2 regions of the Bacillus paralicheniformis genome follow, and region 2 is predicted to be linked to the other one. Evidence: riboswitches for the same ligand, from Rfam matches in the RefSeq annotation. Region 2 holds a riboswitch; the other holds the start of a gene.
The links. Region 2 has a riboswitch for lysine ahead of CP943_RS18430 (amino acid permease). Riboswitches for the same ligand answer to the same signal wherever they lie in the genome.

Region 1 (4,919 bases), 530 kb from region 2:
ACCAAGAAACTGCCGGCAAATACGGCGTGATGAGCATCCCGACTCTCCTCATACTAAAAGACGGCGAAGTGGTTGAAACATCTGTCGGCTTTAAACCGAAAGAAGCCCTTGAAGAACTGGTCAACAAACATTTGTAAAATAGAAACCTGTGAAAAAGGCGATTCCAAAGGGATCGCTTTTTTCTTACAACGCGCCATCTTCCTTCTCCAATTGTAGCGAACGTACGGTCGGTCATGGTAAACTGAAATGAAGAAAAAACGCCGAAACAAGGAAGGATTTTTGATGAACAAAAAAATCAAAGAAAAGCTGGCCCTTCTCCCGGATCAGCCTGGCTGCTACTTGATGAAAGACAGGCAGGATACCGTCATCTACGTCGGGAAAGCGAAAATCTTAAAAAACAGGGTTCGCTCCTATTTCAGCGGGTCCCATGATGCCAAAACACAGCGTCTTGTCAGTGAAATTGAAGATTTTGAATACATTGTCACCTCCTCGAACATCGAAGCGCTCATTCTTGAAATGAATTTAATCAAAAAGTACGACCCGAAATATAACGTGATGCTGAAAGATGATAAAAGCTACCCGTTTATTAAAATCACGAACGAGCGGCATCCGAAGCTGATTGTCACGAGGAAGGTCAAAAAAGACAAAGGCCGCTATTTCGGGCCGTATCCCAATGTCCAGGCTGCGAGGGAAACAAAAAAGCTGCTGGACCGCCTCTATCCGCTCAGAAAGTGCGCCAAACTGCCGGACCGCGTCTGTTTGTACTATCATCTCGGACAATGTCTGGCGCCATGCGTATATGATGTGTCTGAGGAGACAAACCGACAGCTCACAGAAGAAATCACCCGCTTTTTAAAGGGCGGATACAATGAAGTCAAGAAAGAACTTGAAGCAAAAATGCTCGAAGCCTCGGAAAACCTGCAGTTCGAACGGGCGAAAGAATTCCGCGATCAAATGGCCCATATCGAGTCAACGATGGAAAAACAGAAAATGATGCTGAATGACATGGTTGACCGCGATGTATTTGCCTATTCGTATGACAAGGGCTGGATGTGCGTCCAGGTCTTCTTTATCAGGCAGGGCAAATTGATTGAAAGAGATGTCAGCATGTTTCCTTTATACAGGGAAGCAGACGAGGAGTTTTTGACGTTCATCGGGCAATTTTACTCAAAAAACAACCACTTCCTCCCAAGGGAAATTTTGGTTCCAGACAGCGTCGATAAGGACATGATTGAGGAGCTTTTGGACGTGAACGTGCGCCAGCCGAAAAGGGGAGCGAAGAAAGACCTGCTGCTCCTTGCCCATAAAAATGCAAAGCTCGCTTTGAAAGAGAAGTTTTCGCTCATTGAACGGGACGAAGAGCGGACGATCGGCGCGATTGAAAAGCTCGGCAAAGCACTGGGCATCTACACGCCGTACCGAATTGAAGCGTTTGATAATTCAAATATTCAAGGAACGGACCCCGTTTCGGCGATGGTCGTCTTTCTCGACGGAAAACCGCATAAAAAAGAGTACCGCAAATATAAGATTAAGACGGTTGAAGGCCCTGACGACTACGGGTCAATGCGCGAAGTCATCAGAAGAAGATATACAAGGGTGCTGAAAGAGAATCTGCCGCTGCCTGATTTAGTATTGATCGACGGCGGAAAAGGCCAGGTGTCTGCCGCCCTTGACGTTTTGGAAAATGAATTGGGGCTCGATGTCCCTGTTGCCGGTCTGGTGAAAGATGATAAACACAGAACTTCCAACCTTTTGATCGGCGACCCCCTTGAGATCGTCCAGCTTGAGCGGAACAGCCAGGAATTTTACCTGCTTCAGCGCATTCAGGATGAAGTGCACAGGTTTGCGATCAGCTTCCACAGGCAGCTCAGAGGAAAAAGCGCATTTCAATCGGTGCTCGACGGCATACCGGGCGTCGGCGAACAGCGGAAAAAACTGCTGTTAAAACATTTCGGTTCCGTTAAGAAAATGAAGGAAGCGAGCGCCGAAGATATCCGCAAGCTCGGCATCCCCCTGAAGACGGCGCAGCTGATTGAAGAGGCTTTGAAAAAATAATGTTGAACTTTTAAAAAGAATCTGATAGAATTTGTACTAATTTCATAATAAGATCGTGTGATATGGTGAAGATAGAGGTGCGAACTTCAAGAGTAGGCTTGATGAGGAAGATGGATTCCGATGAAAAAAGCCGAAAGGGGAGCGTCGCCGAAGCGGGGAAAAAATCCATTCGTTTTTCCTGCTGGCTTTACATTGAATAAATGTAAGGCTGTCAAGAAATCATTTCTTGGAGGGCTATCTCGTTGTTAAAATCATCGGCATTTTTGTTGGTTAAAGCAATGAGGGAATTTCTCTCATTGCTTTTTTTGTACGAAAAAACGTACAGCCCGCCGGTCAAGTTTTCCTCTTCATACATAAACAAGCACGAACGAAAACAAAAAGGGTGGTATTTGATGGGTCTCATCGTCCAAAAATTTGGCGGAACTTCAGTAGGATCAGTGGAAAAAATATTGAATGTCGCAAACCGCGTCATCGAAGAAAAACAGCGCGGTCATGATGTTGTCGTCGTCGTTTCAGCGATGGGCAAATCGACGGATTCCCTCGTCGCGCTTGCTAAGGAAATTACCGAACAGCCGAGCAGCAGGGAAATGGATATGCTGCTGACAACAGGAGAACAGGTAACAATTTCGCTGTTGACAATGGCTTTGCAGAACAAGGGGTATGATGCGGTTTCCTATACAGGCTGGCAGGCCGGCATCGAAACCGAAAATATTCACGGCAACGCAAGAATTACGAACATTGATACAGGCAAGCTGAAAGAGCGTCTGAATGAAGGGAAAATCGCCGTTGTCGCCGGATTCCAGGGGACGACAGCGGAAGGTGAAATCACAACGCTCGGCAGAGGCGGATCAGATACGACAGCTGTTGCCCTCGCAGCTGCCCTGAAAGCCGATAAATGCGACATTTACACCGATGTACCGGGGGTTTTCACAACCGATCCCCGCTATGTGAAAACAGCGCGGAAGCTGGCCGGAATCTCCTACGATGAAATGCTTGAGCTTGCCAATCTTGGAGCAGGCGTCCTGCATCCGAGAGCTGTTGAATTTGCGAAAAACTATCAGGTGCCTTTGGAAGTCCGTTCAAGCACAGAAAAAGAAGCCGGCACATTAATCGAGGAGGAATCATCAATGGAACAAAATTTAATTGTAAGAGGCATTGCATTTGAAGATCAGATCACACGCGTGACCGTATGCGGCCTGGCGAGCGGCTTGACGACGCTGTCAACGATTTTTACAACGCTCGCTAAACAGAACATCAACGTTGACATCATCATTCAATCAGTGACAAGCACAAGCCAAACGTCGATTTCTTTCTCCGTGAAAACGGAAGACTTAAAACGGACGGTCGAAGTTCTCGAAGAATACAAAGACGCGCTCGACTATGAACAGATTGAAACGGAAAACAGGCTGGCCAAAGTCTCGATCGTCGGTTCAGGCATGATCTCCAACCCGGGAGTAGCAGCAGAAATGTTCGCTGTGCTGGCGGAAAAAAACATCCAGGTCAAAATGGTCAGCACATCCGAAATCAAAGTTTCGACTGTCGTTAGCGAAGGCGATATGGTGAAAGCCGTCGAAGCGCTGCATGATGCTTTTGAACTGTCGAAAATAAGCATAGCTGCGAATTAAACATCCTGCAATTTGCTAGCAGGAGGAGAATGGTATGTAATCAGAGTTAGTAAGGGCTAATGCAAAGTCGAATAAGGCGGGAAATCCGCGAAAATGAAGATGAATATTTTTCCTTAGGGAGCTCAATCATATCGCTGTTTTCCGCTCTGATAAGCTTTTATCCATTGTTTGTTGTGGAATGGCTCCAGTAGTCGGGAGACGATTGATAATAACACAGAGCGATTTTACGGTGCTGCATCCTTTTTCTTCATAAAATATATCCGCGGTCCCCGCCTATGACACTTTGTGCGAAATAAATTTGATTAAACATAGCCCAATACGGTTGCGATGTTTGTAATACCGAATCAGCCAGAGGCCAAATTTTATTCCTTTTTGATATAAATAATAGGCCGAAAAATAAAATGTTACTTTTCAGCTATTGGTTGGCTGTTTTGGTTTCTACTTGATGTATGGGTCCTTTTTTCATATTCAAGCTATGTGCTTTTATTGTATGATGAGCGATTTCTTTATTGCTTTTTCTATATCATCTAAAACAAGCGATCAAAAAAAGTATGATGATTAATCATGATCCATTAGGTAATGGCAAATATAATTTAAAAACGGCACCTTGTTTGTTATGGTTTTCTGCAGTGATTTTACCTCCATGCACTTCTAAAATCTCCTTGCTTATGGCTAAGCCCAATCCGGCTCCTCCTGTTTTTCGATTGCGAGAGGTTTCTCCTCTGTAAAGCGGCGTAAATATCTGGTCTAACTCGGACTCGTGCAGTCCCTTTCCTTTATCCCGAATGGCAATAACAGCGTATTTTTTCTCTTCGAACAGTGAAACGTAGATGTCGCTGTTTTTAAAAGAAAATCTTATGGCATTGTCTATTATGTTGTAAAAAGCTCTGGAAAAAAGCTCGGGATCTGCATAAACATATGTATCACCTTCAGGAATTGATTTTATGAGATGAATTCCCTTTTCTTCTAATATTGCTGAGTAATCGTTCAGGTAATCGTCAAGTAAGCGGTTTAGGTTTACAAACTCTACACTTGGTTTTTCTTTGTAAAGTTCTAGCTTCGTGTACGAGAATAGGTCTGACACTAAATGATTCAGCATATCCGCTTTATTTCTGCATGTCACAATATATTTCTTTACTTTTTCAGGGGCTTGGTGTAATTGCTTTTCTATAATTTCTAGATATCCCCGGATTGTAAATATTGGTGTTCGTAAATCATGCACGATAGAAGCAATAAACA
Region 2 (4,919 bases):
ATCCAGCGGTAATCAACCCCGACCAGAAAGCGGGTAATATGCGGAATGATCAATCCGATAAAACCGATTGCCCCGGCAACGGACACAGCGGCACCCGTCAGCAGAACAACCGACACGATTCCGATCGCTTTCACCGTCTTCGTATATTGCCCGAGCCCTTTCGCCAGCTCCTCTCCCAAGCTTAGAACCGTAATGGAACGGGCGATGACAAAAACGACGGCCAAACCGAGAGCTGCCGCCGGAACCAACAACTGAATGCTGAGCCATTTCGTGCCAGCGACACCTCCGGCATACCAAAAACTGACGTCGCGCGCCACATCAAAATGGATCGCAATGCTCGTAGAAAGAGCGCTCAGAAATGTGCCGACAGCCGTACCGGCCAAAGCCAGCTTTACAGGCGTAAGACCGCCTTTTGAAAACATTCCGATCGCAAAAACGAGTCCCGCTCCAAGACCCGCGCCGGCAAACGACCAGATCATCAGCCCGACCGATGAGGTTCCCGGAAAAAAAGCAAACGCGACAGCAATTGCGAAAGCTGACCCGTGCGTGACGCTCATAATTTCCGGCGATGCGAGAGGGTTTCTCGTCATCCCCTGCATCACGGCTCCGGAAACCGCCAAGCAGGCGCCCACAAGAGCCGCACTTACCGTCCTTGGCAGTCTGAGTTCCTGAATAATTTGATGGGCCGTATTTTTCGCATCAAAATGAAAAATGGCGTCCCAAACCGTTCCAAGCTTTATATCAGCCGCACCGAGCGCAATCGATAATGCGGCGCCAAACAGCAGTAGCATGATTCCGCCGGCCAGGACAAAAACAGCTCCAAGCGGACGGCTGATCGGTTTCTGTTCTTCATCAGGGCCATCCGCGCTGTTGATACGATGTATGTTTTTGCAAGAGCTCACTCGATGCCATTCCTTTCGATCTTTTTAACCGATAACGATTATCATTTTCATTTTATAGTATAACAGGCCTAAGCGGAAATTTTAATCAAAAATTTCGGCGGGAATCAAAAAGCCAGCCGATCTTCTGCTAAAAGACCCGGCTGGCAAAGAACTTTATCACACTTGATTATTTTTGAACTTTTTGTAGACGAACGGGTAGATCGCAAGACCGACGAAAAACAGCCCGATTCCCAAGATAAAGGTGGTTAAGTCAGACGTACCTGAAACGATGACCCATAAAGAATACACCAGAGCAGCCAAAGCGATGATGCCGTCCCCTGTTCTTGAACCTTTCAGTTCGCCGTATGTCTCCCCTTTGAGGATGAGCTTCAAGCTGAAAACAGCCGCCACAAGATAAGGCACAAGGTAAGCGAGCGTCGCCGACGTTGTTAAAAACGTAAAGGCCTCGCTGATCGTTCCCGAAACCGTTGAGAAAATAAAGATCTGCGACATCACGTTTGTGACGATCAATGAATTAACCGGGCTTCCCTTTTTGTTCGTTTTCGCAAAGAAAGCAGGAAAATCACCGGCCTTTGCCGCCTGATACGGAACCTCTGCGCCGATTAAAATCCAGCCGAGCATCGATCCAAACAAAGAAACGATTGCCAAGACCGCCATAATTACGCTGCCAAAGCTGCCGATGATCACGTGCAGCACATCAACGAACGGTTTATCCGATGCCTGGAGCTGATCGTGCGGGATGACGCCCATCGTTATTAAAGTGATGACCATATAAATGCCGAGCGCAATTAACAGTCCGGTAATCGTCGCGCGTTTGACATCGCGCTGGGATGATGCGCGCCCTGATAAGATTACCGCAGACTCGATGCCGACAAACGCCCACAGCGTTGAAATCGCCGCATTGTGAACCTGTCCGCCCAGCCCAATACTTTTGCCTTCTGATTCGATTGGAAAATAAAATGATTCGAATAAAGCCGTCTGAAAAACGAACAAACCTGCAACAATAAACAGGACAAACCCAAGCACTTTTGAAAAAGTTGCTAAAAAGTTCAGTTTGCCCGCTCCATTTATGCTGGAGACTAAGATGAAATGCGTCCCCCATAACAAGATTGTACATACGATAAATGTCAAGAGCTGGCCGAGTGTAACGGGGTGACCGCCGAGTTCAATCAGCTCGCGTCCGTCAGTTAAGATCGGCAGGAAAGTCGTCAAATAGCCTGCAAGGCTTGTAATGATGGCCACGTTGCTGATCCAGCTTGCCACCCAATACCCCCATACCATTGTAAAACCTGCCGCATTCCCTTTTTTAGGGTCTGAGAATAAAGCTCTTGCATAGCTTTGCGGACCTGCTTTAAGATCCGGGCGGCGAATGGATAAATGACCGAATACAAGGGCGATCATCAGCACCCCCGCACCCGTCACCAGCCATGCCGCCGTTACGCCGAACGGGCTTGCCGTCTGGGCGAGTGTGCTGGGGAGCATAAAAATCCCTGAGCCGACCATATTGCCGACAACAAAAGCGGTAAGAAGCCAGAAGCCCCATTTTTTTGTCTGTTCCATAAGATATAACCTCCGAGCATTTTATAAAAAATATGCCGGACCAGACCGTGAGATCATTCAAAATAAAAAAAGCATGAACAAAAGTCCATGCTTTGGTTAAACATACACTCTTGATCTCCGGATAGCCCTCCGCGGGAAAACCCGCGGCAGTCCTGCACTTATTCAATGCAGACCCAGCATAAAGAATGAATGGCTTCCTTATGCTTCGGCGCTGATGCCTTTTGCATATGATCATCGGCCCCATCAGCCTCACACATGCGACTCATCATCCGCGCAACCTCTACCTCACTAAGAGTTAAGAGTGAGGATTTATCACATATTCTGAAAAGAGGTTACCAGAGAAATTTTAATCTGTCAAAGGGAAGTGATGGAAAAACGGACAGCCGCGCCAAAAGGCCGCCTGTTTCGGCAGCCTTCTGCAGAATGGAAGACGGCGCTTCCATCTGTCATTTATCGGTTGTTTTTCTTTTTGTTGACCGCCTCTTGCAAAGGGTCTCCTTTCAGCGCTTGTCCTGCATCTTCAAGCGCCCCCCGAACGGCGTTTTGGTCCTTTTCCTTATTTCCTCTATCTTTATTGAAGAAAATACCCAAATGAATCACCTCTTTAAAAATGTGGTACAATTTTAATTTGGCTTATCACTTTAAAATTATGCAGAATCTTGAATGTGTTTTTTAACTGAAAACACCATATTCTAGATGTAAACATGCTGATTGCCTCAGGAAAATGCGTTTTTTGCCTGATAAGTTGCCACCATCTGTCTTGAAGGCCGCCAGAACTCTTGATATAGTTTTCATTAGGAAATTGTTATAGGTCTTAAAGGAGAAGCGATATGACAGGAAAAACACACATCATGGGAGGGGTCGCTTCTTGCACGGCTGCTGCTTATTTTTACGGATATGATCCAGTGTTCATGACAGCTTCGGGCGTTATCGGAGCATTGATTCCGGATATTTGCCATACAAAGAGCAAGATCGGCAGAAGGCTACCGATTTTATCAGCAGTGGTCAGTTCTGTCTTCGGGCACAGGACGTTTACACACAGCCTGCTCTTTTTGCTCATCACGGCATTTGCGGCACATTTATATTTTACAGATCAGAGCATATTTGTCGGATTGATGGCCGGAATGGCGAGCCATCTGCTCCTTGATGCCGGGACTGTAAACGGCATCAAACTTTTCTTTCCGTCCGCCATTAAGGTTCGGCTGCCCCTTTATATTAAAACCGGCGGGAAGGCGGAACAAGGCGTTCTGACTGTGCTCACCGTTGTTTCGTGCTATTTTATTGCGAACTTGATCGCCTGACGAAAGGGACGGTTTGACCGATTGCTGTATTATGCTTTGTTCAGTCGTTTTATCTTGGTGTTGTTTACCTGCGGGGATTATATGTGAGGAGCTATTTATATGAAAGAACAATTTTTTAAAAAGCAGTGGTTTTTATGCCTATCCATATTTTTTATGTGGATGAAAACGTACTTCATCTACAAGCTGGGCTTTAATTTACAAATCGACAACGCACTTCAGGAATTGATCCTGTTTATCAACCCGCTTAGCTTTCTCATCCCTGTACTCGGCATCAGCCTCTTTTTTCGCGAAAAAACGCAGCGCCTCTATTTAATCGGGGCTAATGTCGTCCTGACGGGCATCTTGATTGCAAACAGTATTTTCTATGGTTTCTACATCGATTTCATCACTGTTCCCGTCCTGTTCCAGGCAAAAAACCTCGGGGGGCTTGGGAGCAGTTTTCAGGAGCTGTTCAATCCGGTTTTCATCGCGCTTTTTCTGGATTTGGTTCTTTTGGTCTGGCTGGCAAAAACGCGCACTAGAACCGGCAAAAAGCTTTCCGCTAAAGCCGTTAAGATCTACTACGCGGCAGCCGCCGGCACGGTACTGTTTAATCTCGCCCTGTCGGAGCTGGATCAGCCGAAGTTTTTAAGCTACTCCTACGACAGGGAAGTGCTTGTAAAAAACATCGGCTTATATCAGTTTCATCTGTTGGACGGCATTTCACAGACCTTTAATTTGACACAAAAAGCTGTCGCTGATGAAAACAGCCTGGCAACGATCGAGAACTACACAAACGCTGACTACAGCAAACCGAACCAAGATATGTTCGGGATTGCCGAAGGACGAAACGTCATCTTTGTAACGCTTGAATCCACTCAGACATTTGTCATTAATGAAAAGGTGAACGGGCAGGAAATCACGCCGTTCTTAAACAAATTCATTCAAAAAAGCTATTATTTCGACCATTTTTATCAGCAGACCGAACAGGGAAAAACGTCCGATTCGGAATTCATTGTCGCCAATTCGCTCTATCCGTCTCTGAGCGGTTCGGTGTTTTTTACGAAGAGCGAAAATGCGTACAATTCGATGTATAAAACACTGGCGAACCACGATTACAGAACATCGGTTTTCCACGCCAACCATAAAAAATTCTGGAACAGGGACGTCATGTACA

Region 1: another riboswitch for lysine. It lies ahead of CP943_RS15610 (aspartate kinase); the one in region 2 lies ahead of CP943_RS18430 (amino acid permease).

The regions. Positions count from the first base shown of each region.
Region 1 covers NZ_CP023665.1:3,062,359-3,067,277, reverse strand. The annotation lists gene trxA (thioredoxin) at 1-137, shown strand, start outside; gene uvrC (excinuclease ABC subunit UvrC) at 283-2,055, shown strand; lysine riboswitch at 2,120-2,300, shown strand; gene CP943_RS15610 (aspartate kinase) at 2,448-3,680, shown strand; gene CP943_RS15605 (sensor histidine kinase) at 4,243-4,919, opposite strand, start outside.
Region 2 covers NZ_CP023665.1:3,590,237-3,595,155, forward strand. The annotation lists gene CP943_RS18425 (FecCD family ABC transporter permease) at 1-902, opposite strand, end outside; gene CP943_RS18430 (amino acid permease) at 1,059-2,462, opposite strand; lysine riboswitch at 2,577-2,753, opposite strand; gene sspJ (small acid-soluble spore protein SspJ) at 2,913-3,053, opposite strand; gene CP943_RS18440 (metal-dependent hydrolase) at 3,293-3,763, shown strand; gene CP943_RS18445 (LTA synthase family protein) at 3,863-4,919, shown strand, end outside.